DNA from 4 places in the Streptomyces sp. NPDC007896 genome. Region 4 is predicted to be linked to each of the others. Evidence: riboswitches for the same ligand, from Rfam matches in the RefSeq annotation. Region 4 holds a riboswitch; each other region holds the start of a gene.
The links. A riboswitch is a leader RNA that binds a small molecule or an ion and turns the genes downstream of it on or off. The one in region 4 is predicted to bind cyclic di-AMP.

Region 1 (7,187 bases), on a different contig from region 4:
TAATCCATTGGTTGTGGGTTCGAGTCCCACAGGGTCTACCGAAAAGCCCCAGGTCAGAGGGAATCTGACCTGGGGCTTCGGTGTGTTCGGGGAGCGTGGGGCCCGACGGCTCAGCCCGCCGTGAGTTCCGGCAGGGGGAGCGTGTGCTGGGTCTGGAGGACCTTGGCGCGCAGGTAGCGCACGTTGTGGGCGGTGGTGAAGACGCCCGTCGGGACGCGGTGGGAGACCGTGACGCCGAGGTCGCGCAGCTGCTCGGCCTTGTCCGGGTTGTTGGAGAGCAGGTCCAGGTCGTCGATGCCGAGGGCCTGGAGCATCTGGGCCGCCGCCGTGTAGTCGCGGCCGTCCTCGGGCAGGCCGAGCGCGGCGTTGGCGGCGTAGGTGTCGAGGCCCTGGTCCTGGAGGGCGTACGCGTCGAGCTTGTTGTAGAGGCCGATGCCGCGGCCCTCCTGACGGAGGTACAGGAGCACTCCGCCGCGCTCCGCGATCTGCTCCACCGCCTCGCGCAGCTGCGGGCCGCAGTCGCAGCGGGCCGAGCCGAAGACGTCACCGGTCAGGCATTCGGAGTGGAGCCGCACCAGCGGGGTCGCGCCGGGCTTGCCGAGCACGACGGCGAGGTGCTCCTTGTCGTCGGCGAGGCCGTGGAAGGTGACCAACTCCGCGGCGACCGAGTAGCCGTCGCCGAAACGCAGGGGCACAGTGACGCGGGTGCGCACCGTGGCGGTGGGGAAATCGCGCATGTTGTCTCTCCGGTCCAGCGGGTGTGGTGCGAGTCCAGCGGGTGGGGTGCGAGTTGTGCCGCTGGTGCTTCAGTTTTGAAGCACTGCCTCGGAGACAGACAGTACACGGTGCTTTAAAGTTCAAGCAACGGCTTTGCTCGATTCTGTGTCGTACGGCTCACGAAGAGTGCTGTCGTACGGCTCACGAGGAACGTCGTCGCCGACTCACGAAGAACGCCGCCGCCACGGCAGATCTTCCCCGCAGGCCCCGGGGTTCTCCCCCTGGATGCCGCGGGTGATGGCCCCGCAGATCTCCTCCAGTTGTCCCACCTGCTCCGGGGTCAGCTGGTCGAAGACCGCCCTCATGACCTGCTCCGCGTGACCCGGCGCCGCCCGCTCCAGAACGGCCATGCCCTCGTCGGTGAGGACCGCGACCTGGGTGCGCTTGTCGCTGTGGCAGCCCTCCCGGCGCACCAGGCCGTCGTTGGCCAGCCGGGTGACGCCGTACGTCAGCCGACTGCGGGTGATCTTCAGGATCTCGGCGAGGTCGGTCATCCGCAGCCGCCGGTCCGGTGCCTCGGACAGCATGGCCAGGATGGAGTAGTAAAGGTGGGGCATGCCCGTCTCGGCCTGGAGCTGCCGGTCGATCGTGTCCTCCAGGAGCGAGGTGGCGGCGTTGTACGCGCGCCAGGCGCGTTGCTCGGCGGGGGAGAGCCAGCGGGTCGTCATGCCGCCAGTCTAGGTATTGTTTAAAACTTGAACCACTAGGAGCCCTGCGCTCGGAGCTGGAGGGTGCGCCCCATGCCCCATCCCTATGTCCTGCTGTCCGCCGCCGTCTCCCTCGACGGCTTCCTGGACGACACCGGCCCCGAACGCCTGCTGCTCTCGGGCCCGGCCGACTTCGACCGGGTCGACGAGGTGCGGGCGTCCAGCGACGCGATCCTGATCGGCGCCGGCACCATCCGCGCGGACAACCCCCGGCTGCTGGTCAACTCCGCCGAGCGCAGGGCGGCGCGGACCGCCGCCGGACGCCCGGAGTACCCGCTGAAAGTCACCGTCAGCGGCTCCGGCGACCTCGACCCGGACGCCCAGTTCTGGCGCACGGGCGGCGAGAAGGTCGTCTACACGACGGACAAGGGCGCCGAACGCGCCACCGACGCCCTGCGCGGACTGGACGTCGACGTGGTCCCGATCGGCGCCGAGCTGGACTGGCGCGTCGTGCTCGAACACCTCCACGACGTACGCGGGGTGCGGCGGCTCATGGTCGAGGGCGGGGGGCGCGTGCACACCCAGCTGATGGCACAGGGGCTGGCGGACGAGCTGCAGCTCGCCGTCGCGCCGCTCTTCGTGGGGGAGCCGGACGCGCCACGGCTGTTCGGACCCGGGGGATATCCGCCGGGCCGGATGCGGCTGGTGGAGACACGGCCGGTCGGGGACGTCGTCCTCATCCGCTACGTCCCCACCGCACCCGGGGCGGGCGCTCTCGCCTCCGCCGCGGACCGGCACTGGCTGGGCGTCGCCTGCGAGCTGGCGGCGCTGTGCCCGCCCTCGGAGACGGCGTTCAGTGTGGGGGCGGTGGTGGTGGCGGCCGACGGCACCGAGCTGGCGCGCGGGCACTCACGGGAGGGCGACGACCCCGTCGTGCACGCCGAGGAGGCGGCGCTCGCGAAGATCGATGCCGCGGATCCGCGCCTTCGCTCCGCCACCGTGTACAGCAGCCTGGAGCCGTGCGCGCGGCGGGCGTCCCGGCCCGCGCCCTGTGCGCGGCTGATCCTCGACGCGGGGGTACGGCGGGTGGTCACCGCGTGGCGCGAGCCCGACACGTTCGTGACGGGGGCCGACGGGAACGGTCTGCTCGTGGCCGCGGGGGCGGATGTCGTCGTACTGCCGGAGTTCGAGGAGCGGGCCGTGGCGCCCAATCGGCACCTTCTCGCGGCCGGGTAGGGGCGGCCCCGCGGTCGTCCGCGAAAAGCCTGGTGAATCGGGCCCCGCGGATGGCGTACACTAATTTCAACGACGCGGGGTGGAGCAGCTCGGTAGCTCGCTGGGCTCATAACCCAGAGGTCGCAGGTTCAAATCCTGTCCCCGCTACTGAAGGCCAAGGGCCGGAACTCGGAAACGAGTTCCGGCCCTTGGTTTTTCCCGTTTGCCGTCCCGGGTTTCTTGCCGTCCCGGGCTTCCCGCCGCCCGGCTTTCCTGTTTGCCGTCCCGCCCCGATTTTCCCTGCCGACCCGACTTTCTGTAGTCTTCCGCTCACTATGAGTTGTCCTCGGTGGCTGGTCCGGCGCGCGCCGGCGCTCGCGCTGCTGCTCGCCGCGTGCGCGCTGTTCCTCGGGGTCTGCCACGGCGGTCATGACTTCGTGCCGGACGGCGGGACCGTCGTCGCCCCGGCCGGGCACCACCACGGGCGCGGCGGAGCCGGCGGCGTCCGGTGGTCGGGCTCGGACTGACGCATCCCCCGGTCGGCCCCTCACCACTCGCCCCCCGCCCCCGCGCCGGGAAGCCTGGACGGGTGGGGCAGCAGCGAGGAGGCGCGCAGCGGGCCGAGGAGCCGAACGACGAGCCGAACGACCGGTCCGGTGGGCGATCGCCCGGGGTCCCCGTGCCCGATCCGGGGCTGGGGGACGAGCCGGTGCCCCGCCCGGCCGAGGCGGACCGGAGCCGGATCTCCTGCGCGCGAAACCTCGCCCGGGTGCTGCCCGCGCTGCTCATCCTGGTCGGCGCGTTCTACGACTACTTCACCCCGATGGCCTTCACCGCGGGCCCCCTCTTCACGGCCGCGCCGCTCGTGGCCGCCCCGCTCTTCTCGCTGCGCGGCACCGTGCTCACCGGCATCGCGGCGCTCGTCGCGGTGCTCACGATCCACATCCGGCTCGGCATCGTCTTCAAGGTGGACGCGCTCACGCAGGTCGCCACCGTGGCGACCGTCGGCGTGCTGGCCGTGCTCATCAACATCCTCGTCCGTCGCACCGACGAACGACTGGCCTCGGCCCACCAGATCGCCGAGGCGGCCCAGCGTGCCGTCCTGCCGGAACCCGACCGGCGGATCGGCGGCCTCGACGTCGCGGCGCGCTACGAGGCCGCGCAGGCGGGCGCGTTCATCGGCGGCGACCTGTACGCGGTGCAGGACTCCCCGCACGGTGTACGGCTGGCGGTGGGCGACGTACGCGGGAAGGGCATGGAAGCGGTGGCCGCCGTCGCGGTGCTCATCGGGGCGTTCCGGGAGGCGGCCGAGCAGGAGGCCACGCCGGAGGCGGTCGCGCAGCGGCTGGAGCGGGCGCTGGTCCGCGAGGGCACCCGGCGCAAGGGCCTCGACGCCTTCGAGGGGTTCACCACCGCCGTCCTCGCGGAGATCACGCACGAGGGCGGCCTCGTACGGATCGTCAACCGTGGCCACCCGCCGCCGCTGCTCCTGCACGCGGACGGAACGCTGGTCACGCTCGCCGCCGCGAACCCCGCACTGCCGCTCGGCATGGGCGAGTTGGGCAGCTGGCCGGACCGTGCGCAGGAGGCGCGCTTCCCGCACGGGGCCACGCTCCTCTTCCACACGGACGGACTGTCCGAGGCCCGCGACGCGCAGGGGCGCTTCTACGATCCGGCCGCGCGTCTGGCCGGACGGACCTTCCCCGGCCCCGACGTCCTGCTGGCCACGCTCTCGGAGGAGGTCCGGCGGCACACGGGCGGCGCACTGACGGACGACATGGCACTGCTCGCCGTACGGCGGCCGTAGTCACGGGAAGGGGCGTTCTTGATCGTTGTCACGAGGGGTGATCGGTCGATGTCCCTCCGCATAACAACTGACGCACCGTCAAATAACTGCCGGGTAGGAGGGTGCGGTCAACTCGCCCGATTTCCGCCGCTCATGGCCGGTAAGTCCTGGCCAAAAGTGGTTAATGATCAGTACGAACAGCTTGGAATCCGGTACCCGTGTCTATTAACGTTCGATAACGCAGCGCGGTCGTCCCAGCCGTCACAAGAGTCGGCTCCGTGCGCACGCGCCGAATCCCGCAAGGGAACCGGGGAACCACCAACTTGGGGTGAATCGAGCGTCTTTCGCGGTGGAGACACCGTGGGTTGACGCGCGTAGGAGACCTTCCTGCTCCGAACCCGTCAGCTAACCCGGTAGGCGAGAAGGAAGGAAAGGAGCACGCCCACGTGGCGTCCAACCGGCCCGCCCAGCCCACTTCGTTCCCGCCGAACGACACCCAGACTTTTGGCTACGCCTACGGCAAGGACGAGGGCCCCTGGGAGGAGTGGAACCCCACCGAGGATTCCATCCGCCCCCTCCGCGGCCGGCACCGCGTCTCCAAGCAGCGCGGCGGGGGACTCGCCCGCAGCTCCACGGTCCTGGGCGTCGGCGTCATCGCCGCCGTCGGTGCGGGCGGCATGGCCACCGCGGCGCCCGGCAAGCCGCCGGTGTCCATCTCGCTGCCCGACCTCTCCTCGGTCACCCAGTCCGCCAAGGCGCTGATATCCGACGGCGGTTCCAGCACGCCGAAGGGCTCCGCCACCCCGCTCACCAGCGCCGGCGTGACCAGCGCCGACGCCGCGCAGGGCAACAAGGACGCGGGCGAGGCACTGCGCGCCCGCATCATCCTGCAGGCCGAGTCGCAGCAGGACCAGGTCGACAAGGCGGCCCAGGCCGCCGCCGAGTCCGCCGCGGCGAAGAAGGCGGTCGCCCTGGCCGCCAAGCAGAAGGACGACGCCGAGGCCAAGGTCGCCGCCGCGAAGAAGAAGGCGGACGAGGACGCCAAGCAGAAGGCCGAGGCCGCGCGCCTCGCCGAGCTCGCCAAGAGCTACTCGCTGCCCACCTCCTCGTACACCCTGACCTCCCGCTTCGGCGACGCCGGTTCCATGTGGTCCTCCGGGTACCACACCGGCCTCGACTTCGCGGCCCCCACCGGCACGCTGATCAAGGCCATCCACAGCGGCACGATCACGGAGGCGGGCTGGGCCGGCTCGTACGGCTACCGCACCATCCTCACCCTCGACGACGGCACGGAGCTGTGGTTCTGCCACCAGTCGTCCATCAGCGTCAGCGTCGGGCAGAAGGTGGCCACCGGCGACGTCATCGGGCGTGTGGGCGCGACCGGCAACGTGACCGGGCCGCATCTGCACCTGGAGGTTCACCCGGGCGGCGGCAGCGCGATCGACCCGATGGCGTGGCTGCAGAGCAAGGGCCTCAACCCCTGATCGTTCCCGGGGGCCGTGTGCGGAATACGGCAGTCCGGTACGGCTGTTGAAATAAAGCATGACTTCTCTCCGCAAACTCGGCTCCTCCGACCTCGAGGTCTTCCCGCTCTCCCTCGGCGGCAACGTCTTCGGCTGGACAGCCGACGAGGCGCAGTCCTTCGCCGTGCTCGACGCGTACACGGCCGGGGGCGGCAACTTCGTCGACACCGCCGACGGCTACTCCGCGTGGATCGCCGGCCACACAGGCGGTGAGTCGGAGACGATCATCGGCAAGTGGTTCGCCGCGCGCGGCAACCGCTCCGACGTGGTCCTCGCCACCAAGGTCAGCACCCACCCCGAGTACAAGGGCCTGTCCGCGACGAACATCAGGGCCGCCGCCGACGCCTCGCTGCGCCGCCTCGGCACGGACTACATCGACCTCTACTACACCCACTTCGACGACACCTCGGTGCCGGTCGAGGAGATCATCGGCGCGCTGGACGAACTGGTCCGGGCCGGCAAGGTCCGGGAGATCGCCGCCTCCAACATCTCCGCCGAGCGGCTCGCGGAGTCCGTGGAGTTCTCCGACCGCGAGGGCCTCGCGCGTTACGTCGCCCTCCAGCCGCACTACAACCTCGTCTCGCGCGACACCTACGAGGGCCCGCTCCAGGAGGTCGCCTCCCGGACCGGCCTGGCCGCCGTCCCCTACTTCGCGCTCGCCTCCGGCTTCCTCACCGGCAAGTACCGCCCGGGTACGACGGTCGACTCGGCGCGGGCCGAGGGCGCCGGCAAGCATCTCGGCACCGAGCGCGGCATCCGCGTCCTGGCCGCCCTCGACGAGGTCGCCGGGGCCCATGACGCCGAGGTCGCCACGGTCGCCCTCGCCTGGCTCGCCGCCCGGCCGACGGTCGCGGCGCCCATCGCCTCCGCCCGGACGGTCGAGCAGCTGCCGGCGCTGCTGGCGGTCGCGGACCTGACCCTGACGGACGCGGAACTGGCCAGGCTGACGGAAGCGTCCGCCTGAGGCCTACGACTGGTAGGGGTTGTACGCGGGGTACGGCGTCGCCGGTGCGGGGTACGTGGGGTAGGGGGGCGCACCGGTGGGGTTCGCCTGGCCGGGCACCGGCGCGTAGCCGTACCCGGGCCACGGCGGCGGTACCTGAGGCGGCACGGGTACGGCCGGGGCCGCCGTGTGGGCCGCGTACGCGAGGGACGGGCGGGCGACCTCCCGGCGGCGCCACAGCTCGTGCAGCAACTCCCGCTCCCGTACGACGAAGTCGGCGTTGGCGCGGCCACTGC
Region 2 (7,187 bases), on a different contig from region 4:
AAGGACGTGCCACGGGCGGCGGCCGGGAGTTCCTGGTCCTCGACGAGGACGGCCGCATCCGGTTTGACTACCAGTTCGTCGACTGACCCTGCCGAGCATTAGGGTTACCGCGTGGCAAGGGTGCGGTTGAGCGTGGCGGAACGGCGCGGGGAGTTGCTGCGCGCCGCCATCGAGCAGATCGAGGCGCGGGGCGTGGCGGCGGTGCGGATCGCCGACGTGGCCTCGGTGCTCGGGGTGAGCAACGCGTTGGTGCTGTACCACTTCTCGACCAAGGAGAAGCTGGTCGCCGCCGCGTTCACCTACGCGGCCGAGGACGACCTCGCCCATCTGCGCAAGCTGCTCGGCCGTCGTACGTCGGCGCTGCGCAGGCTGCGCGCCGCCGTGCGCTGGTACGCGCCGACCGGCCAGGCCAAGGGCTGGCGGCTGTGGATCGAGGGCTGGGCGGCCGCCCTGCGCGAGCCCGCGCTTCAGGAGGTCACGCGTGATCTCGACAAGCAGTGGAAGGCCGCCATCACCGAGGTGATCGCGGAGGGAGTGGCGGGCGGCGAGTTCGAGTGCCCGGATCCCACGGGCGCCGCCCTGCGGCTGACGGCGCTGCTCGACGGGCTGGCCGTGCAGATGACCGCCTACACGGGAGCGGTGTCGCGGGCGCGGGCCCAGGAGTGGGTGGACGAGGCGCTCGCCCGGGAACTGGGGCTCGCTCGGGAGGCGTTGGCGGCGGCGGTGCGCTGAGACGCGCGCCGGGGCGCGCGCCTGGACGGTTCGGTCGACAGTCGCCGCTCCACCGCCCACCGAGCGGGTCGGTCCGGCTGCGACCGTCCCACCCCCGGGCCGTTCATTTCGTCGGCCGTCGGCTCACTGCCACCCGAGTCGGCTCGCCCACCGCCGAGCCACCGTGGAGGCGTCTACGGGGCACAACAGGCCCGGCCCGGCGACAGCCGCCGCGCCATGTCGACGCACGACGACCCCGCCGCGCCCCAAGGGCCGCAGGCGCGGCGGCGGGTTCGGCCCGGGCCCGCGCCCACTCCCTCCAAGCCACCGGCACGTCGGGGACCCGTCGTTCAGGCCACCGACTCGATCCGCATCTTGATGTCGTCCGGCGAGAGGCTGCCCTTGGCGGCCACGTGGTCGCCGGAGGACTCCCCGCGCAGACGGCGCCCGATCCACGGGACGAGGTACTCGCGTGCCCAGTGGATGTCGTCACGCCGGACCTCGAGGGTGCCGCGGGGCGGCAGCGGAGGCCAGGGCTGGTCGGGGTCCGCGGGCACTTCGAGGCCGAGGACCTGGCCGGCGCGCAGCGCGACCCGGGTGTGGCCCTCGGGTGAGAGGTGCAGGCGGTCGCCGTCCCAGGCGCGGCGGTCCTGGATCGTCTTCAGGGACCACAGGTCGAGGACCGGACAGCCGTACCGGTCCGCGATGGCGCGTACGTGCCCGTTGTACGTGGCGATCTTGCCGCGCAGATGCTTCAGCACGGGGACGGTACGGGTGTCGAAGCCGGTCGTCACCATGACGGTGCCGACGGCGGAGGTGAGGTCGGCGACCGCGCGTTCGAAGCGCTCGGCAACCTCGTCGGGGTCGGTGCCCGGCCGGATGATGTCATTGCCGCCCGCGCAGAAGGAGACCAGGTCGGGGGCGAGTTCCTTGGCGCTCCTGAGCTGGTCCTCGACGATCTGGTCGAGCAGCTTTCCGCGTACGGCGAGGTTCGTGTAGGTGAAGTCGCCTTCGGGCCGCCGGTCGGCGAGAAGCACCGCGAACCGGTCGGCCCACCCGACGAAGGCCCCGTCGGGGCCGAGGTCGCCAACGCCTTCGGTGAAGCTGTCCCCCACCGCCACGTACGACCCGATCACTGATCTGTTGTCACTCTTCGAATCGTCTGCCACATCGGCCCATGATTCACCTTTCGATGTGAGCTACGCGACCGTAGGAAGGGGTTGACGGGTGGTGAGATAAGCCACTCGTAAAGTGTCGGTGAACCCGGAATAAGGCCCTCTCAGGAGTGGTTGAACAGCCGGCACACCTGGAAGTCCTCGATCCGGAAGTGGCTCCATGTGGTCCGGAACGCGAAGTGCCCGCTCGTGTACGGCTCCGGGTCGCCGTAGTCGAACACCAGCCGTCCGTTGTTCCACCAGCGGACCGTGGAGCCGTCCGAGACGATCCGGACACGGTTCGGCTCGTTGGCCGTGAGCAGCGGCTCCGTGTAGTCGTAGACGAGTGGGCGGACGCCCGGCTCCCCCACGTACCGGCGCAGCCGCGTGGTCGTGTTGGTGTTGGCGCCGTATCCGACGTAGTACGTCTTCAGGTAGTCGTATTCGGCCAATGCGCCGCCGCGCGGCGTGGCGAAGAGGTCGTCCGGGGAACGGACGTCGACGGCGTTCCAGAAGTTGTTGAGGTCGGAGACCCGGTCGTTGACGCCGCCCTCGGAGACGGGTGTGGCGGTGTACTCGATGACGTAGGGCCCTTCGAGCCTCTGCTTGAACCAGACCGTCGCACCGCTCGGTACGTCGATCTCCAGGACACCGTGCGAGGCGGTGACCGTGCCGCCGTCCTGCAGTTCGGTGACCCACTGGCCGAGGCCGCGACGGAAGCCGTCGTGGGCGATGAGCCGGCCGCGACGGTGACGCGGCGAGGCGCTCGCGGTGATGGCCGGTACGAGCGCCGACAGCGCGGCACCGGCGGCGAGGGTCGCGAAGGCTCTGCGGGTGGTCATGAGGTTCCTTCCGTACGAGCGGCGGTGGTGATGGCGGGCTTCGGCACCCGCCGGGTCTCGGTGCCCAGGTAGTAGTCCGTGTACGTCGACTGGAGATAGCCGCGCACGGTCCAGCCGAGGCGGTAGCCGGGGTTCTGGGCGAGCGTGTAGATACGGGTCTTCGTCGGCTCGGTGGTGGTGTACAGGCGCAGCGCGGTGTGGTCACCGGTCTCGGCGAGGATCTCCTCGCGCCAGTCGCCGAGGAGGTCGCCGTAGAACGGGGTCGCGTTGCGGGCGCCGGAGACGACACCGGCCGGGTCGAAGAGGCGCGTGCTGGTCTCGGTCTTCGGGTCCCACTTGTCGACATGCGTGTAGTCGAGGAGCTCGGCGCCCTTGTCGCCGTCCCACCAGATGCGGAAGTTGACGCTGGGCGTGGTCGTGGAGATCTTTCCGTCCCGGACGTTGAAGACGCCCGCGCCGGGGCGGGTGACGTCGGCGGTGGAGGTCCAGTACTCGTAGCCGGGGTGGCCGGGGTCGATGTCGGCGGCGCTGCCCCTGCCGACGTCGAGGTCGGCGATGTCGAAACGGTCGCCGTGTCCGGCACCGTCGACGACATAGCGCAGCGTGCCGTCGCCGCCCTCCACGTAGTTGCCGTCGGCGATCTCGTCCTTGCCGTCCTGGTCGACGTCGACGGTCCGGATCTGGTGGAAGCTGGTGGCGCCGCTGCCGGCCGGGACGACGTACTTCCAACGCCGTCTCAGATCCGTGCCGTTGAAGTCCCAGGTCTGGAAGAGGATCCGGAAGGCTCCGCGCTTGGCACCGACCCGGGTGACCAACTTCGTGACGAGGCTGGGGTGTACGCCGTCCAGGTACGCGATGCCGAAGTGCCCGCCGGAGGGGCCGCCGGCGACCAGGTCGTCGGGCACGGGCTGCCGGGTGCACTCGAGGCCCGTCTCCCCGTCGATCACCGAAATGAACTGGTTGGCGGGCGAGTCGGCGGTCACCTTCGCTCCGTCCGCGAAGGTGGTCCCGTCGGCCGTGTGCACCAGCACCTCGGCCCTGCCGTCGCCGTCGAGGTCGTACACGGTGACGTTGTCGTCGTTGCGGTAGCCGCCGATCGCCGTCGAGCCGCTGATCGCGGCGGGCGCGTCGACGGCGGCCAGCGGAATCTCGGCGTAGCCCTTCGCGAAGTCGAGCGCCGCCGAACTCGGCTTTCGCTCATGGCCGTTGACGACGGCACGCACGGCGTACGTGCCGGTGCCCCGGCTGTCGTCCTGGTATGTGGTCGAGCGGATGACCGGCGCCCGGTTGAGCCGTCGTCCGCCCTTGTACACGTTGAACGCGATCGCGTCCCCGGTGGGGGTACCCCCTGTTCGAGCGGAGCCGAGAACTTGGGGGAGCGCGTACTCCGTGCCGAGTAACCGCCAGCTCAGGAAGGTGCCCTTGCCGGAGGGGACGGCGACCAGGCCGCGGTCCAGTCTCTCCACGATCCGGCGCGGCGGCGGATGCTGTTCGGTGGCGTGCGAGGGCGCGTCGACCGGTCCGGCCAGCAGCGCGGCGGCGGCGGTGACGCCGAGTCTTCGAGGTCTCACGATGGCGGGCTCCTTGCGGTGGCGACGACGGCCGCGATGCCGTCGCCGAAGACACAGAAAGCGCTTACGGAGATCACTGTGGAGTCACCCTCGCACCGTGTCGACACCTCGTGCGCCGGTGCCACAAGACCGCAATGTGCCGATCATGAAATGACCACGCCGGGACGCGCGGAGAAACGCCGAGGGCCGGACCTCCGCGATCGCGGAGGTCCGGCCCTCGAAGGTCGTGAAAGACGCGGCGGACGTCAGCCGACGGCGACACCGTGCGAGCGCAGGTACGCGACCGGGTCCACGTCCGAGCCGTAGTTCGGGGTGGTGCGGATCTCGAAGTGCAGATGCGGACCGGTGACGTTGCCGGTCGCGCCGGAGAGGCCGATCTGCTGGCCCTCGGTCACGGTCTGGCCCGCCGAGACCGACAGGGCGGACATGTGGGCGTACTGCGAGTACCGGCCGTCGGCGTGCTGGATGACGACCTGGTTGCCGTACGCGCCGCCCCAGCCGGCCGAGACGACGGTGCCGGCGGCGACGGCCTTGATGGTGGTGCCGGTCGGGACCACGAAGTCCACGCCGGTGTGGTAGCCGCTGGACCACATGCTGCCGGCGACCTTGTAGCCGGTGCCGATGGTGGCGCCCTCGACCGGCAGGGTGTAACCGGTGTTGCCGGCGGTGCCGGTGGCCTGGGTGGCCGCGGCCTGGGTCTTGGGCGCGTCCGCCGCGCTGGACGACTCGGTGGCCGGCTGCGCCGACGACCGCGTGGCCGTCTTGGCGGACGACTGCGTGGACGACTTGGCCGATGGCTTGGTCGACGGCTTGGTGTTGTCGGTCGACGCGGCCTTCTCGCCGATCGCGAGCTTCAGGCCGGGGTGGATCAGCGAGGGGTCGCCGCCGATGGCCTGGCGGTTGTCGGAGTAGAGCTTCTGCCAGCCGCCGCTGAGGTGCTGCCGCTCGGCGATCTTGGCGAGCCAGTCGCCTGCCTTCACCGAATAGGTCTTCGTCGCGGCCGTGGAGGCCGTAGCGGTCTTTTCCGAAACCGTCGCGGACTTTTTGGAAACCGTCGCGCCGGAAATCGTCGCGGTCTTTTCCGGAGTGGACGAAACCGCGACTGTCGGCGTCACGGCATGGGCACCGGCGGCCCCCATCAGCGGCAGCGCGAGCGCGGCGCCACCGGTTCCGGCCACGGCGATCGAGCGGGAGAAACGCTGGGACTTGGGGCGGCGGTGCTTACCCTTCGCGGGCATGAAGAATTCCTCTCCGGCGCCTGCGAGGTGAGCTGTCGGGTGCGGGCTGGAGATGCCCGGCCACGCGGCTGCGCGGCTTTACCCCTAGCCGTTCCGGAGACCGGAACAGGCGTGGTACCTGTGGGTCCCCCGCTCCTGCCGGTTACCGGTGGGTGTGCGGATACCGGGCGGCGGCAGGATTGGGCGTCCGTCCGGATTGAGGGCGAACGTAAGCGAGATGGGGGCGCATCGCCAACCATGTGGCTTTTCTGTGCGCGTGCCCCCCTTGATCCATGCCGGAATTCCGGTCACCCTCCGTGGACAATGATCTCCCCCGTCCCGCAAACCGCCAGGAAATTCGGGCCGATTGAGAAAGCGGGACCGCAACGCATCGTCACGAATATGACGCTGCTCACGCACATCGCACCACGGTCCTTTATTCCAGGGCCAGTTGGAATGAAGGCATCAATACGGACAGAACACTCACATGCGACGCAGCCGGATAACTGCCGCATCGAAGTCCCCACGCAGCTCCGTCCGCAACCCGTGATGCAACAGCACCGCACCCCGGTGCACTTCGCCCGTTTCACAGCATTCGTACGCGGCGCTCGGATCCAGCCCGCGCAGCCGGAGCGGGGCGACCGGCTCGCCGTGGTGCTGGGCCTGGAGCAGGGCGAGGACGACGGTCTCGTCGCCGTGCACGTACTGCACCGCGCTCAGGCCGCCGCCTGGAGGCCGCAGCCGGTAGAGGTCGCCGCGCTGCACGACCGGCCGGATCTCCTTGTAGCGCTCCACCCACTCCCGCGCCTCGGCGAGCTCCACCTCGCTCCAGTCGGCCAGGTCACCGCCGACCCCGAGGACCCCGGCCATGGCGCTCACGAACCGGAACCGCAGCGAGCTGATCCGTCCGTTGAGCTGCGCGTTCGGACTGTCCGTGACCCAGGCGGCCATGATCCGGGCCGGGTGGATCTGGCTGAAGCCGTGCTGGATGGCGAGCCGGTCGAGCGGGTCGGTGTTGTCGGAGGTCCACACCTGGTCCGTGCGCGCCATGACGCCGAGGTCGATCCGGCCGCCACCGCCCGAACAGGACTCGAAGGCGACCCCGGGGTGCTCGGCGCGCAGCCGGTCCAGGAGTCCGTACAGGGCCTCCACGTGCTCGACCCACAGCTTCTGCGGGTACGGCTCACCGGGCCAACCGGCGTCCGTGAAGCAGCGGTTGAAGTCCCACTTCACATAGTCGATCGGGGCACTCGAGAGCAGACTGTCGAGCTGCTCCCACAGGTACTCCTGGACGTCGGGGCGGGCGAGGTTGAGTACGAGCTGGTTGCGGAACTCCGTCCTGGTCCGCCCCGGCTGGAACTGCACCCAGTCGGGGTGCGCGCGGTACAGCTCGCTGTCAGGATTGACCATCTCCGGCTCGACCCAGATCCCGAACTGCATGCCGAGCGCGTGCACGTCGTCGGCGAGCGGCTTCAGTCCCTGCGGGAAGCGGTCCGGGTTGGGGGTCCAGTCGCCGAGCCCTGCGCGGTCGCTCGTCCGCGCCCCGAACCACCCGTCGTCGACGACGAACAACTCGACGCCCATCTCCGCGGCCCGCCGGGCCAGCTCCCGCTGCCGCTCCTCGGAGATGTCGAAGTGGGTGGCCTCCCAGGAGTTGAAGAGCACCGGCCGGTCCTGGTCCGCGTCCGGGAT
Region 3 (7,187 bases), on a different contig from region 4:
GCTGGGCGTACCCCGCGAGGACCAGGACGACTTCCGTGACTGGGCGGGGATGATGATCCGGCACGGTGGCGGGCCGCGGGGCGGGGTCGCGCGGTCGGTCAAGAAGATGCGCGGGTATCTGCTCGAGCTCATTCACAAGAAGCGGGGAGGCCTTCCGGATACGCCCGCGCCCGGTGAGGACCTCATCTCCGGCCTGATCCGCGCGTCCGACCACGGCGAGCACCTCACGGAGAACGAGGCCGCCGCCATGGCCTTCATCCTGCTCTTCGCCGGGTTCGAGACGACCGTCAATCTCATCGGCAACGGCACGTATGCCCTACTCACCCACCCCGAGCAGCGCGCGCGCCTCCAGAAGTCCCTCGCCGCCCATGAACGCGAACTCCTCGAGACCGGCGTCGAGGAACTCCTGCGTTATGACGGGCCCGTGGAACTGGCCACGTGGCGGTTCGCCACCGCGGCCGTCCGCATCGGCGGTCAGGACATCGCACCGGGCGACCCCGTCCTCGTGGTCCTCGCGGCTGCGGACCGTGACCCCGCGCGGTTCGAACGGCCGGACACGCTCGACCTCTCCCGCCGTGACAACCAACACCTCGGCTACGGCCACGGCATCCACTACTGCCTCGGCGCCCCGCTCGCCCGGCTGGAGGGCCAGACCGCGCTCGCCACTCTCCTCACCCGTCTCCCCGACCTTCAACTCGCGGGAGATTCGACCGATTTGCGCTGGCGTGGCGGGCTCATTATGCGCGGATTGCGCACGCTTCCAGTGGAGTTCACGCCTCCGGTACCGGTCTCGCGATAGCGGGCGACCATACACCCGCGGGCGCGGAAACCTGACGCACTCTCAACTCTGTGATCTTCACGTGATCTACGCTGCATCGACTTGTGACAAGCGTTCGGGTGCGGATACGTTCACTCGTCAACGCGACTCACACGTCGCGTAGTCACCTGCTGTCACGCGAAAGGCTTCCGCATGCTCTCCGGGAACGGCCGCCATCGTCGCCCCCGTCAGGCCCCGGCCCTCATCGTCGCGGCAGGAGTGACCGGATCCGCCATCGCGATCCCGTTGCTCGGTGCCACCAGTGCGAGCGCGGCCGACGGCACCACGTGGGACCGGGTCGCCGAGTGCGAGAGCGCCGGCCAGTGGAGTGCCGCCAGCGGCAACGGGTACTACGGCGGACTCCAGATCAGCCAGGCGGACTGGGAGAAGTACGGCGGTCTCACCTACGCGTCGAGCGCCGACGAGGCCAGCCGCTCGCAGCAGATAGCCATCGCCGAGAAGCTCCTCGACGACCAGGGCCTCACCCCCTGGCCGACCTGTGGACCGCTCTCCGGGCTGAGCAAGAACTCGGGCGACATCCTGGTCGACACGGGCGTGGCGAACGATTCGCCCAACGGATCGAATTCATCTGGTTCGTCCAGTTCATCCAGTTCATCCAGTTCATCCAGTTCGTCCGCGACTTCGACTCCGTCCGCCTCGTCCGGCTCGACGTCCGATTCGTCTTTGTCTGACTTGTCTTCGTCTGGTTCGTCCTCGAAGGCGACCGGGAACGCGACCAAGAACACGACGAAGGCCGACACCGGCGGCGATCAGGGAGCGGACAACTCCGACACGGAATCGACCAAGGGCGACAACTCCGGCAACTCCCGCCAGAGCGACGGCTCTTCCGGTACGTCCGAGAACGCGACGGCCGGCGCCGGGCGCCACCGCGGCGACAACGCGAACGAGAACACCACCGACAGCGCCGTGGACGGCCGTACCGACGACCCCTCAGGGCGGCACGCCTCGCGCGGCGTCGGCGCTTCCCGTGATGTCGTCGACGGCTCCTACGTCGTGCGCGCCGGAGACAATCTCTGGACCATCGCGGACGCCCTCGACCTCGAAGGCGGATGGGCCGAGCTGTACGACGCGAACAAGAAGACGGTCGGCGTCGACCCGAACCTCATCCTCCCCGGTCAGAGCCTTGCAGTTGGTGCTGAATCGGGCGAAAAGTAGGGGCAGTTCGCGTCATGGTTCGCTGTGTAATGTCCGGTTTGGCGCGAGTGAGAGATGGATCTCAAAGGCCCTGATCGTCTTTGGAATTCAGCCGATCGACTGCTTACGGTCATGACCGCTCGCCACAGCGGGCCCCGACGGTCGCCAACGCCGAATCCTGCCAACGGCCGTACGGGAACAGTCGACGCGTCAGCGCCGTAGGCAGGAGCGGGGGACCCAAGGTAAGTGCCGCACCCGGTAGTTGACCGGGAGTGGCTTGGGGTGAAGCCGAGCGCTCAGAGCGCACGGCCGGGCACTCACCCGCCCGAACCCGACAGCTCACCTCGCAGGCGTCGGTGAGGGGATCTCTCCATGCTGTTTTCCAGCAAGGGCAAGCACCGCCGTCCGACCGTTTTCAACCGGACGACCCGTGTCGCCACGCTCGCCGGTGTCACCGGTGTCGCCATCGCCGCTCCGCTGATGGCGGCCGGCAGCGCCTCCGCGGCCACCGCCTCCGAGTGGGACGCCGTCGCCCAGTGCGAGTCCGGCGGTAACTGGTCCATCAACACCGGCAACGGCTACTACGGCGGTCTGCAGTTCTCGGCCTCCACCTGGGCCGCGTACGGCGGCACCGCGTACGCCGCGACCGCCAACCAGGCCTCCAGGTCGCAGCAGATCACCATCGGCGAGAAGGTCCTCGCCGCCCAGGGCAAGGGCGCCTGGCCGACCTGTGGCACGGGCCTGTCGGGCGCCGCGTACACCGGCGGTGCGAGCGCCCCGTCGACCTCGTCTTCCTCGAACAGCTCCTCGTCGAACAGCTCGCCGAGCACCAGCGCCGCCACCCGCTCGACGGACACCGCGGCCTCCCGTTCGGCGTCCCGCCCGGCCGCCGAGAAGACCGTCTCCACCCCGACCGGCAAGAAGGTCAAGAAGGGTGACGGCGAGTACAAGGTCGTCAAGGGTGACAGCCTCAGCTCGATCGCCGAGAAGAAGAAGGTCAAGGGCGGCTGGCAGCAGCTGTTCAAGCTGAACAAGGACATCGTCGACGACGCCGACTTCATCTACCCGGGTCAGCGGCTTCACCTCGGCTGATGATCGGCAGCTTCGCCTCAGCTGAATGACAGGTCCCTCATAAAAGGGGTCTCCACGCTGGAGACCCCGATGAGGGTCACCCCCGTCCCCACGGGCCCCCCGCTCCGGTGCGTGTTCCCCCGTACGCGCCGGAGCGGGGTTTTTCGTATCCGGCGTTTCGTGCCCGGCGTTTCGTGCCGAGCGTTTTGTACCCGGATTTCGGTACCCGTTTTTGTTCCGTTCTGGAACAATGTGTACGTTCAGTTCTGCCCAAGGGGTGGGCGACCGGCTGGCCGATCCCCCCGAGGCGGTTAGGCTCATGTCGCGAAGCCATCACAGGCTCCGCGTACCCGCGTCACATCCCAGAAGGAGATGCTCGTGCCGTCCATCGACGTCGTCGTAGCCCGGGAAATCCTGGACTCCCGAGGCAACCCCACGGTCGAGGTCGAGGTCGGCCTCGACGACGGCAGCACGGGTCGTGCCGCCGTTCCGTCCGGCGCTTCCACCGGCGCCTTCGAGGCCATCGAGCTGCGTGACGGTGACCCCAACCGTTACGGCGGCAAGGGTGTCGAGAAGGCCGTCCTCGCCGTCATCGAGCAGATCGGCCCGGAGCTCGTCGGTTACGACGCCACCGAGCAGCGCCTGATCGACCAGGCGATGTTCGACCTGGACGCCACCGACAACAAGGGCTCGCTCGGCGCCAACGCCATCCTCGGCGTCTCGCTCGCCGTCGCGCACGCCGCCTCCGAGGCGTCCGACCTCCCCCTCTTCCGCTACCTGGGCGGCCCGAACGCGCACCTGCTGCCCGTTCCGATGATGAACATCCTGAACGGCGGCTCGCACGCCGACTCCAACGTGGACATCCAGGAGTTCATGATCGCCCCGATCGGCGCGGAGTCCTTCTCCGAGGCCCTGCGCTGGGGCGCCGAGGTCTACCACACCCTCAAGAAGGTGCTGAAGACCAAGGGCCTGTCCACCGGCCTGGGCGACGAGGGCGGCTTCGCCCCGAACCTGGAGTCGAACCGCGCCGCTCTCGACCTCATCCTCGAGGCCATCAAGCAGGCCGGTTACATCCCCGGTGAGCAGATCGCGCTCGCGCTCGACGTCGCCGCGTCCGAGTTCTACAAGGACGGCAAGTACGAGTTCGAGGGCAAGTCCCGCTCGGCCGCCGAGATGACCGAGTACTACGAGGAGCTCGTCTCCGCGTACCCGCTGGTCTCCATCGAGGACCCGCTGTACGAGGACGACTGGGCCGGCTGGAACGTCATCACCGAGAAGCTGGGCGACAAGGTCCAGATCGTCGGCGACGACCTCTTCGTCACCAACCCGGAGCGCCTGGCCCGCGGCATCGAGGAGGGCTCCGCGAACGCCCTGCTCGTCAAGGTCAACCAGATCGGCTCGCTGACCGAGACCCTGGACGCCGTCGAGATGGCCCAGCGCAACGGCTTCAAGTGCATGATGTCGCACCGCTCCGGCGAGACCGAGGACGTCACCATCGCCGACCTCGCCGTCGCGGTGAACTGCGGCCAGATCAAGACCGGCGCCCCGGCCCGCTCGGACCGCGTCGCCAAGTACAACCAGCTGCTGCGCATCGAGGAGATCCTCGACGACGCCGCGGTGTACGCCGGCCGCAGCGCGTTCCCGCGCTTCAAGGGCTGACACCCGCGGAGGGTCAAGCCTTAGCCAGTCGTACGTACGTCCCCGTACCCGGTCCCGTACCGTGTCCGGGGACGTACGCGCGTGTGAACGGGAGGCTGGACATGGCCGTGAAGGACCGGGACCGGTTCTCCACCGCGACCAGGCTGAAGCTGCTCGGCGAGCAGACGGCGGCCCGGGTCTACCGCTCGCAGACCAAGCGCCAGGCCCGCCGCTCGCGCCTGACCGGCCGCGCCGCGCTGCTGGCTCTCGTACTCTGTTCTCTGATCGTGGCCCTCGCGTACCCGATAAGGCAGTACGTGTCCCAGCGAGCCGAGATCGCCGATCTGGAGCGACAGCAGGAGCAGGCCCGCGCCCGGGTCGAACAGCTGCGCGACCTCAAGGCGCGCTGGCAGGACGACGCGTACGCGAAGCAGCAGATCCGGGAACGGCTGCACTATGTGATGCCGGGCGAGACCGGATACATCGTGATCGACCCGGACGCGGCGAAGCAGTCGCGTACGGATCTGGGGGTGGCAGCCCGCCCCTGGTACGCCAACGTCTGGGACGGCGTCGACAAGTCGGACCACTCCGACCGGTGAGCTGATGGCCGGTGACCTGACGACCGGTGACCTGACGACCGGTGAACCGGTGAATCGAAGAAGAAAGAGACTTGAGCACAGGCATGGAAACGCCCCCGCCGCCCACCCCGCGCACCGAGCCGACCGACGCGGACGTCGAGGCCTTCAAGCAACAGCTCGGCCGGCCGCCGCGCGGGCTGCGGGCGATCGCGCACCGCTGTCCCTGCGGTCAGCCGGACGTGGTGGAGACGGCGCCCCGGCTGCCGGACGGTACGCCGTTCCCGACGACGTACTACCTCACGTGCCCGCGTGCGGCCTCCGCGATCGGCACGCTGGAGGCAGACGGCGTCATGAAGGAGATGACGGACCGGCTGGCGACCGATCCCGAGTTGGCCGCCGCGTACCGGGCCGCCCACGAGGACTACATCGCGCGGCGCGATGCCATCGAGGTGCTGGCGGGCTTTCCGAGCGCCGGGGGGATGCCGGACCGGGTGAAGTGTCTGCATGTGCTGGTGGCGCACTCGCTGGCCGCGGGGCCGGGGGTGAATCCGCTGGGCGACGAGGCGATCGCGATGTTGCCGGAGTGGTGGCGCAAGGGCGCGTGCGTGGTGACGGCGGAGTCGCCGTCCGAGGGAGAGTGAGGGGGCCGCGCCCCCTCCTCCCGGCGCGTGTTCTGTCAGCGGGTGGGCGGGGGTTGAGCGCACAGTTCCCCGCGCCCCCGGACCGGTCGCACGCCGTCGAACCGAATTCACGAGCAGGAGACAACAACCGATGACCAGGGTCGCCGCCATCGACTGCGGTACGAATTCGATCCGCCTCCTCGTCGCCGACGCGAACCCGGCGACGGGAGAACTCGTCGAACTGGACCGCCGGATGACGATCGTCCGGCTCGGCCAGGGCGTCGACCGCACCGGACGCCTCGCCCCCGAGGCCCTGGAGCGCACCTTCGCGGCCTGCCGCGAGTACGCGGCGATCATCAAGGAGCACGGCGCGGAGCGACTGCGCTTCGTGGCGACCTCCGCCTCCCGCGACGCGGAGAACCGGGCCGAGTTCGTACGCGGCGTGCTGGACATCCTGGGCGTCGAGCCCGAGGTCATCACCGGTGACGAGGAGGCCGAGTTCTCCTTCGTCGGCGCGACCAAGGAACTGACGGGCCGGGACGACCTCGCCAAGCCCTACCTGGTCGTGGACATCGGCGGCGGGTCCACCGAACTGGTCGTCGGCGACGACCACGTGCGCGCCGCCCGCTCCGTGGACATCGGGTGCGTACGGATGACCGAGCGGCACCTCGTGCACGACGGGGTCGTCAGCGACCCGCCGACCCCCACCGAGACCGAGGCCGTCCGCGCCGACATCGAGGCGGCCCTCGACCTCGCCGAGCGGACGGTCCCGTTGCACGAGGCCCACACGCTGGTCGGCCTCGCGGGTTCGGTCACCACGGTCGCGGCCATCGCGCTGGACCTCCCCGCCTACGATTCGGCCGCCATCCACCACTCCCGGTTCCCGTACGAGAAGGTCCGTGAGATCACCGAGCGGCTGCTCGCCTCCACCCACGCCGAGCGCGCCGCGATCCCTTCCATGCACCCGGGGCGCGTCGACGTCATCGCCGCCGGCGCCCTCGTCCTGCTCGCGATCATGGAGCGGATCGGTGCGGCGGAGGTCGTGGTGAGCGAGCACGACATCCTGGACGGGATCGCGTGGTCCATCGCGTGAGGGGGTGACCGGACGGGGCCGAGGGGCGCCGTTTCCGAGTACGGCCTTGAAGTGAGGGAGTCTTTGCTACCCGCTGGTAGCCTCCCTTGAGCAGGTCGGATAACGTATGAGCGCGCCCGGGGGGCCATTCGGACCCTCTCGGCGACACGCCGCCGGAAAAGTTCGTGAAGTTCTTCACAAGGAATTCGGCCCTGTGGGGGGACGATGAGCCCGCT
Region 4 (7,187 bases):
GACGACGAGGATCGCGACCCGGGAGGGGCTTCTGTCACTCGCTCGGGACTGGGGTGATCAGCCTGGCGTGATCCTCCAGGAGTACCTGCCCAGGGAGGAGGCGGAGGACTGGATCGTGCACGCGTACTTCGACGCGGACTCGACGCCGCTCGCGATGTTCACGGGCGTGAAGGTCCGCTCCTGGCCGCCGCACGCGGGAATGACGGCGAACGCGTATGTCGTCGACAATCCGGAACTCGCGGACCTCGCCGCGCGTTTCATCAAACAGATCGGCTTCAGCGGCGTCATCGACCTCGACCTGCGCTTCGACCGGCGCGACGGGCAGTACAAACTCCTCGACTTCAACCCCCGGATGGGCGCGCAGTTCCGGCTCTTCGAGAACGAGTCGGGGATCGACGTCGTCCGTGCCATGCATCTCGACCTGACCGGGCGCACCGTTCCCGAAGGTGAACAGCGGGCCGGTCACCGGTACATCGTGGAGAACATCGACCTGCCGGCCCTGCTCGCCTACCGGCGCAGCGGCTACACGACCCCGCACGCGCCGGCTCGCGCGAGCGGTACGGAGCTGGCCTGGCTCGCGGGTGACGACCTGCGGCCGTTCTTCACGATGCTCGCGCGCCTCGTGCGGCCGGGCGCGAGGCATCTGTATCAGCTGTGGCGGACCAACCGCCGCGGCAACAGCACCAGTACGACCACGAAGTGACGAAAGTACGTCCTGGGGAGGGACTTCGTGATTCATCCGGTAGCAGTCATCGGTGCCGGCCCGTTCGGCCTGTCCACCGCCGCCCATCTGCGGGCGCGCGGTATCCCGGTGCGCGTGTTCGGCGAGCCCATGGTGAGCTGGCGTGACCACATGCCCGAGGGGATGCTTCTCAAGTCGACTCCGGTCGCGTCCAGCCTCGACGCCCCGCAGCCCGGCCACACGATCGCCGACTACTGCGACGCGGCGGGGATCCGTCGGCTCGTCACGGACGAGGACATCATTCCGGTCGAGACGTTCATCGCGTACGGCGAGTGGTTCCAGCAGAAGCTGGTGCCCGAGCTGGAGCGGGTGCGGGTCGTGTCCGTCGACCGCCGGGGCGGCGAGGGCTTCGAACTCAAGCTGGACTCGGGGGAGTCGTTCACGGCGCGGGCGGTCGTCGTGGCCACGGGACTGTACGGACTCGCCCATCTGCCGCCCGAACTCGGCGGCGCGGCGGCGGACGGACCCACACCCACCGGCCCCGTCTCACACAGCTCCCAGCACCACGACCTCACCCGGTTCTCCGGCAAGGAGCTGATCGTCGTCGGCGCGGGCCAGTCCGCGCTGGAGACGGCGGCGCTCGCGGCGGAGGCGGGCGCGCAGGTGCGGGTGGTGTCCCGGGGACGGGGCAGGGTCGCCTTCGGCGCGCCGCCCTGGAAGCAGCCGAAGCTGCGCCCCGAGTCGCCCTTCGGACGTGCCTGGTCCCTGTGGGCGCTCAGCTACTACCCGCACCCCTACCGCTATCTGCCCGCCGAGACCCGGCACTACCTGGTCCGCCGAGTCCTCGGCCCGCTCGGCGCGTGGTGGCTGCGCGACCGCTTCGAGGGCAAGGTCGAGGTCAGCGAGGTCTCCGGGATCGTTCGCGCCGACGTCTCGGACGGGCGTCCGGTCCTCTCCGTGCGGACCCTGGGCGGCCGGACCGAGGAGGTTTCCGCCGACCATGTCATCGCGGCGACCGGCTATCGCGTCGACATCGCCGCGATGGACTTCCTGGGACACGAGTTGCGTACGGCGCTCGAGGTGAGCCGCGGCACTCCCAAGCTCGGTGCGGGGTACCGCTCCTCGGTGCCCGGGCTGTACTTCACGGGGTTGCCGGCGGCGGCTTCCTACGGGCCGGTGATGCGGTTCGTGTGCGGTACGGAGTTCGCTTCGCCGCGGCTGGCCAAGCACTTGGCGGGCGCGCACGGGTGAGGTGGCCGGGGTCCGTACGGTCGAGGGGGCGGCGGCTTGTGAGCCACGCCCCCGGGCTGGGCCCAACCAGCCTCGCCGGAGCTCGTGTTGGGCTCAGGCAGCCACAGTCACCGCAGCCGCGTCATCCTCTGGAGTGACATTCCGCTCGGAGTGTTTTCGTACCGCCCGCTTCGGTGGGCAGGGCAGAAGTGCACTCTGTACGCCCGGTACGCCCCGTACGGTGAACGGCGTTGCTGACGGGATACCGGACGTCGTCCGGTTCACGCCGGGCCGATGAGTCGTTCGATCCGTATTCTTCGGATCATGGCCGCTCCGACTGCATATTCACTTATCGCCACTGACCTGGACGGAACGCTGCTCCGCGGCGACGACACCCTCTCCGACCGGTCCCGGGCCGTGTTGGCGAGGGTGGCCGAGGCGGGTGCCCGGCACCTGGTCGTGACGGGGCGCCCGGCGCCGAGAGTTCGACCGCTGCTCGACGAACTCGGCGGCGCGGGGCTGGCGGTGTGCGGGCAGGGGGCGCAGTTGTACGACGCGGCGGCGGACCGCCTGCTGTGGTCGGTGACCCTGGACAGAGAACTCGCGGAGACCGCGCTCGGCAAGATCGAGGCGGAGGTCGGGCTGCTCTACGCCGCGGTGGACCAGGACGGCGTGGACGGGCTGACGCTCATCGAGCCGGGGTACGTGATGCCGCATCCGACGCTTCCGGCGGTACGGGTACACCGCCGCGACGACCTGTGGACGGAGCCGATCAGCAAGGTGCTGCTCCGTCACCCGTCGCTGTCCGACGACGAGTTGGCATCGGCGGCCCGGGGTGTGGTGGGCTCGCTGGCCACCGTCACCATGTCGGGGCCAGGGACCGTCGAACTCCAGCCATGCGGCGTGACCAAGGCGACCGGTCTGGCGCTCGCCGCCGCCCACCTCGGTCTCACTCCCGCCGCCACCATCGCCTTCGGTGACATGCCCAACGACATCCCCATGTTCGACTGGGCCGCCCGGGGGGTCGCCATGGCCAACGCCCATCCGGAGCTGAAGGCGGTGGCCGACGAGGTGACGCTGTCGAACGAGGACGACGGGATCGCGGTGGTACTGGAGCGGTTGTTCCCGAGCCGGACGGATCGGTCCCGGGAATCCGGAGAGCCCCGTGGGCCCCTGCAGCCGTCCGAGTCTCCTCGACCCCATCAGCCCCATCAACTCCGGCAGTCGTACCAGCCCTACCGGCCCAACCAACCCCACCAGTCCTATCAGTAGGGGCCGTTGACGTTGTCGATCGAGCCGTACTTCGCCGCCGCGTAGTTGCAGGCCGCCGTGATGTTCGCGACCGGGTCGTAGGGGTTCATCGACGTGCCGGGCACGTGGTAGGCCTTGAACGTCGGGTCGATGACCTGGAGGAGCCCCTTGGAGGGGATACCGGCCTTGGCGTTGGAGTCCCAGTTGTTGATGGCCAGGGGGTTCCCGGAGGACTCGCGCATGACGTTGCGGTGGATGCCGTTGTAGGTGCCGGGGATCTTGGCGCGGGCCATGATGTCCAGCGAGTGCTTGATCCATCCGTCGAGGTTGTTCGCGTACGTCTTCGCGGAGGCCTTGGTGGCGGTGGGCGCCGGGGTCGCCTTGGTGGGGGTTTGGACCCTTTTGGTGCCCACGGTCAGGGTGAGGCCCGGGCGGAGCGTCGACGGGTCGGGGCCTATGACCGCGCGGTTGGCGACGTACAGCTTCGCCGCGCCACCGCTCGTGGGGTACTTCTGCGCGATCTTGGGCAGGGTGTCGCCCGCGACCACCTTGTACGTGATGAGCTGGACGTCGGTGGTGGTGGCGGCGGTGGGGGTGGCGGCCTGTGCGCAGGTCGCGCCCACGATCGGAAGGGCGAGCGTGACTCCGCCCAGTCCCGCGGCGAGGATGCCCCGAGTGAGGATGCTGTGGGTCTTGAAGCTGCGGCGTTTGCCTCGTGCGGACATGGCGAATTCCTCTCCGGTGCCTGCGAGGTGAGCTGTCGGGTTCGGGCGGGAGCTGCCCGGCCGCACGGTGTGTGCGACTTCACCCCTAGCCGTTCCGGTGTCCGGATCGGCGGCTTACCTGGGTCCCCCGCTCCTGCCGTGCGTGTGTGGGTGGCTGGGATATTCCGGTCGGCGGCAGGATTGGGCGGTCCGTCCGGATCGACGTGAACGTATGCGAGAGCACATGTCCGGAACAAGCCCTCATTTCCCGGTGTAGATCGCTTTCACCTGCGAAATAGGGGGGAGAAAATGCCCGATTAATCCGGAACGTGACACTCAACTTGCCTTATGCAAAGGGGGAGTCGTCAAGAGGGGATAAAGAGCCCGCCCCGCATGGGCGTGACCCAACTCACGCGACCAAGCAGAAATAAAGCGGCACTGGCGGCAAATCGGACATCAGGCTTCGAGTGTCCAGGCCGGTGAGGCCGCGGGCGGAGCCGGGCGCACCTTCCACACGGACAGGTCCGTGTCGGGGTCGTCGTCGGGGAGCCGGCCGGCGTTGGGCTTGAAGTAGAGGCCGTGGGCCCAGTATTCGGGGAGTTCGTGGCACATCAGGTCCGGGTAGGGGTCGAACTCCTGCCCCACGTAAGCCCTGTTGATCCTCGCCACCGCCTCGGCCCGGGGAATCCCGAAGCGCGAGACCATCGCGTCGGCCATCTCGCGGAAGTACGCGAGCATCCCCTCGTCCAGGGCCATCAGGAACTCACCGGTCCGCGCCATGCTCCTCCGGGTTGCCCATGCCGCCGCCGGGACTCCAGTCCGCCGTCCGGGGGATTCTCCTCTCCCACGTCCGATGGAAGACCACCTCGTTGCCGTCCTTGCAGATCAGCTCGTTCGAGGTGATGAACTCCCGGGCGTCGCAGCTGAGTTCGGAGCGTGTCTCGACCCGGGCGTCCCAGGGCAGTTCCGGGCGGTGCAGACGGATCGACCTCGTCGAGCGGGTGCGGGCGGAGAGCGGGTCCGACTCGTCGATGGTGTACGTGTCCAGGGCGTCCTCCGTGCATTCGAGGCCGTCCGGGTGGACACGGGTGCCGTCCCGGCGAGGGTCGACCTCCAGGCGCCACTCGCCCCTCGCCACGTCACGGGAGACCAGGCGTTCGGGGCGGGGCTCGTCAAGGGTGGCCGGTGACGTCACTCCCAGGGGTTCGGACTGCTCCGGCTCCTCGAAGGTGATCCCCGGGTCCGACTCCCGCGCTCGCACCGGAAGTTCGAGGGAACTGGCCGCCGGGTCCAGGGTGAACCCCACCGCCGAGCCCGGCTGGGGCCAGATCCACGGCCAGTAGGCGGAGGAGAGGGAGAGCCGGATGCGGTGGCCGGGCGGGAACGCGTAGCCGATGGCGGTCAGGTCGAAAACCACGTCCTCCGTAGAGCCCGGTTTCCAGGAGACCGCCTGGTCGGAGCCGTAGCGCGCTGACAGGTTCAGAGCACCCCGGGTCACCAGCGTCGAGGAACCGTCGACAGCGACGTCGCACACCCGGGCGATCACCTGGCCCCAGGGGGAGTGGGACGTCAGACGGAGGCGGACCCTCGGGCGCCCCAGGACCCAGGTCTCCCCCGGGACCTCGAACTCGAAGCAGGCCGATCTCGCGTCCTCCTCCCGCTGGTTCGGCGGCAGGTCCGCGTCGTTCCCGACGGGACGGAAACGGCCCGCGTCCACGCCCGTGTGCTGAGGGGAGCGCACCAGCACCGGCGCGCCCCACAGCGCGTACGCGATCGGGGTCACGGAAGGTGAGGGCCAGGCGGTGTCGCCCACCCAGCGGCCGGGGAGAGACGGGTACGTCGTCGCCGGGAGGTGCGCGGCCATGACGTAGGAGCGCAGGAGGGGCTGCGCCATCACGTCACGGTTGTTCACGCCGGGGTTCGGGTGGGCGGTCGTGTCGGGGTTCGGTTCGGCGGTCGTGTCGGGGTTCGGGTGGGCGGTCGTGCCGGGGTTCGGATCGGGGGTCGTGCCGGAGTCCGGGTAGGCGGTCGCGTCGGAGCCCCGATCTGCGGTCCCGTCGGGGCTGGGATTGTTGATCGCGCCGAGGTCGGGATTGCCGATCACGTAGAGGTCGGGATGACCGATCACGTCGGGCTCGGGCCCTGGGACGCTCGTGTCGGTCGGCCTGAGCCAGTGGTCCCACCACCTCAGCGTCTCCTGGAGGAAGCCGATCGCCGGGCCCGGCGGCAGGCCCCGGTCCGGGTACTGGTGGCACCAAGGGCCGATCAGGCCGCGCACGCGGTCGGCGGGAAGGCTCTCGACCAGCCGCAGCACCGTGTCGCGGTACGGGTCGTGCCAGCCGCCCACCGCGAGCACGGCGGCCCGGATCCCTCCGTATCCCCCGTCCTCGCGCACACCGGCGTGGCGCCAGTACGCGTCCCGGGTCGGGTGGGACAGCCACGTATGGATGAACGGCTCCACCGTGTCCAGGCGCTTCACCCACATGTCGCGCCACATCACCTGGCCCACGTGTGCCGGATCCGGCGGACGGGCGACGTCGGCGAGCGCCATGGCCGCCCGGGCGTGCGTCTCGACGGCGAGGACGGAACCTCCCATGCGGTGCCCGTCGTTGTCATAGGGGTCGTCGGTCGAGCAGACCGTGACGATCGCCTTGAGCGGTTCGGGCGCGAGGGCCGCGATCCGGAGGGAGGTGAAGCCGCCCCGGGAGACGCCGAACATGCCCACCGCGCCGCTGCACCAGGGCTGGTCCGCCAGCCAGTGGATCACTTCCACCCCGTCGGCCCGCTCGCCCTCCCCGTACGGGTCCGCCGGCACGCCCTCCGAATTGCCGTAACCGCGGGCATCCACCCGGACGGAGGCGTAGCCGTGGCCCGCGTACCAGGGGTGGCGCTGCCAGTCGCGTGGCGCGGTCCGGTCGGTGAGCCGGTCCGGGAGATATTCGAGGAGCGCGGGGACGGGCGCGTCGGTCAGCGGGCGCCACACGCGTGCGTGCAAGCGGGTGCCGTCCGGGAGAGGGATCCACAGATCCTCGTGAGTCGTCTCGTGCGAGAGGACGTACGGATGTGCATGCTCATCACGGTGTCCTCTGTGTCCTCGGTGTCCTCTGCGTCCTCAGTGCCCTGCGGTCGTCCTCGGTGCCCCGGTCGTCCTCGGCGGTCGGCTCTCAACCCGTCCTATCAGCCGATACGTCTGATATCCGGCCGAATCGACTGATCAAGAACATACCGCCCGTGATCCCGTATCGCCCGAGTGTGGGACTGTCTGCCGCTCGGGGGACATCGGGTGGCGGGGGAGAGGGAAGTCGGGAGGAAGTCGGCAG

Region 1: linked by a shared signal. The riboswitch ahead of ACFZDJ_RS45155 (M23 family metallopeptidase) and the one ahead of ACFZDJ_RS32160 (transglycosylase SLT domain-containing protein) in region 4 are both predicted to bind cyclic di-AMP.
Region 2: linked by a shared signal. The riboswitch ahead of ACFZDJ_RS46120 (peptidoglycan DD-metalloendopeptidase family protein) and the one ahead of ACFZDJ_RS32160 (transglycosylase SLT domain-containing protein) in region 4 are both predicted to bind cyclic di-AMP.
Region 3: linked by a shared signal. The riboswitch ahead of ACFZDJ_RS40340 (transglycosylase family protein) and the one ahead of ACFZDJ_RS32160 (transglycosylase SLT domain-containing protein) in region 4 are both predicted to bind cyclic di-AMP.

Annotation. Positions count from the first base shown of each region.
Region 1 covers NZ_JBIBKX010000021.1:21,221-28,407, reverse strand. The annotation lists tRNA gene ACFZDJ_RS45190 (tRNA-Lys) at 1-38, shown strand, start outside; gene ribA (GTP cyclohydrolase II RibA) at 111-737, opposite strand; gene ACFZDJ_RS45180 (MarR family winged helix-turn-helix transcriptional regulator) at 942-1,445, opposite strand; gene ACFZDJ_RS45175 (dihydrofolate reductase family protein) at 1,518-2,660, shown strand; tRNA gene ACFZDJ_RS45170 (tRNA-Met) at 2,734-2,807, shown strand; gene ACFZDJ_RS45165 (hypothetical protein) at 2,975-3,166, shown strand; gene ACFZDJ_RS45160 (SpoIIE family protein phosphatase) at 3,229-4,446, shown strand; cyclic di-AMP (ydaO/yuaA leader) riboswitch at 4,703-4,860, shown strand; gene ACFZDJ_RS45155 (M23 family metallopeptidase) at 4,872-5,909, shown strand; gene ACFZDJ_RS45150 (aldo/keto reductase) at 5,968-6,912, shown strand; gene ACFZDJ_RS45145 (PrsW family glutamic-type intramembrane protease) at 6,916-7,187, opposite strand, start outside.
Region 2 covers NZ_JBIBKX010000022.1:44,347-51,533, forward strand. The annotation lists gene ACFZDJ_RS46095 (hypothetical protein) at 1-86, shown strand, start outside; gene ACFZDJ_RS46100 (TetR/AcrR family transcriptional regulator) at 112-732, shown strand; gene ACFZDJ_RS46105 (SGNH/GDSL hydrolase family protein) at 1,062-1,847, opposite strand; gene ACFZDJ_RS46110 (DUF6250 domain-containing protein) at 1,991-2,707, opposite strand; gene ACFZDJ_RS46115 (hypothetical protein) at 2,704-4,278, opposite strand; gene ACFZDJ_RS46120 (peptidoglycan DD-metalloendopeptidase family protein) at 4,524-5,516, opposite strand; cyclic di-AMP (ydaO/yuaA leader) riboswitch at 5,519-5,677, opposite strand; gene ACFZDJ_RS46125 (alpha-galactosidase) at 5,979-7,187, opposite strand, start outside.
Region 3 covers NZ_JBIBKX010000016.1:100,043-107,229, reverse strand. The annotation lists gene ACFZDJ_RS40350 (cytochrome P450) at 1-799, shown strand, start outside; gene ACFZDJ_RS40345 (transglycosylase family protein) at 971-1,993, shown strand; cyclic di-AMP (ydaO/yuaA leader) riboswitch at 2,177-2,340, shown strand; gene ACFZDJ_RS40340 (transglycosylase family protein) at 2,345-3,064, shown strand; gene eno (phosphopyruvate hydratase) at 3,416-4,702, shown strand; gene ACFZDJ_RS40330 (septum formation initiator family protein) at 4,804-5,280, shown strand; gene ACFZDJ_RS40325 (DUF501 domain-containing protein) at 5,364-5,900, shown strand; gene ACFZDJ_RS40320 (Ppx/GppA phosphatase family protein) at 6,031-6,972, shown strand.
Region 4 covers NZ_JBIBKX010000011.1:152,183-159,369, forward strand. The annotation lists gene ACFZDJ_RS32145 (ATP-grasp domain-containing protein) at 1-703, shown strand, start outside; gene ACFZDJ_RS32150 (FAD-dependent oxidoreductase) at 731-1,933, shown strand; partial or broken gene ACFZDJ_RS32155 (HAD family hydrolase) at 2,237-3,040, shown strand; gene ACFZDJ_RS32160 (transglycosylase SLT domain-containing protein) at 3,178-3,888, opposite strand; cyclic di-AMP (ydaO/yuaA leader) riboswitch at 3,893-4,054, opposite strand; gene ACFZDJ_RS32165 (hypothetical protein) at 4,324-4,647, opposite strand; gene ACFZDJ_RS32170 (CocE/NonD family hydrolase) at 4,631-6,862, opposite strand.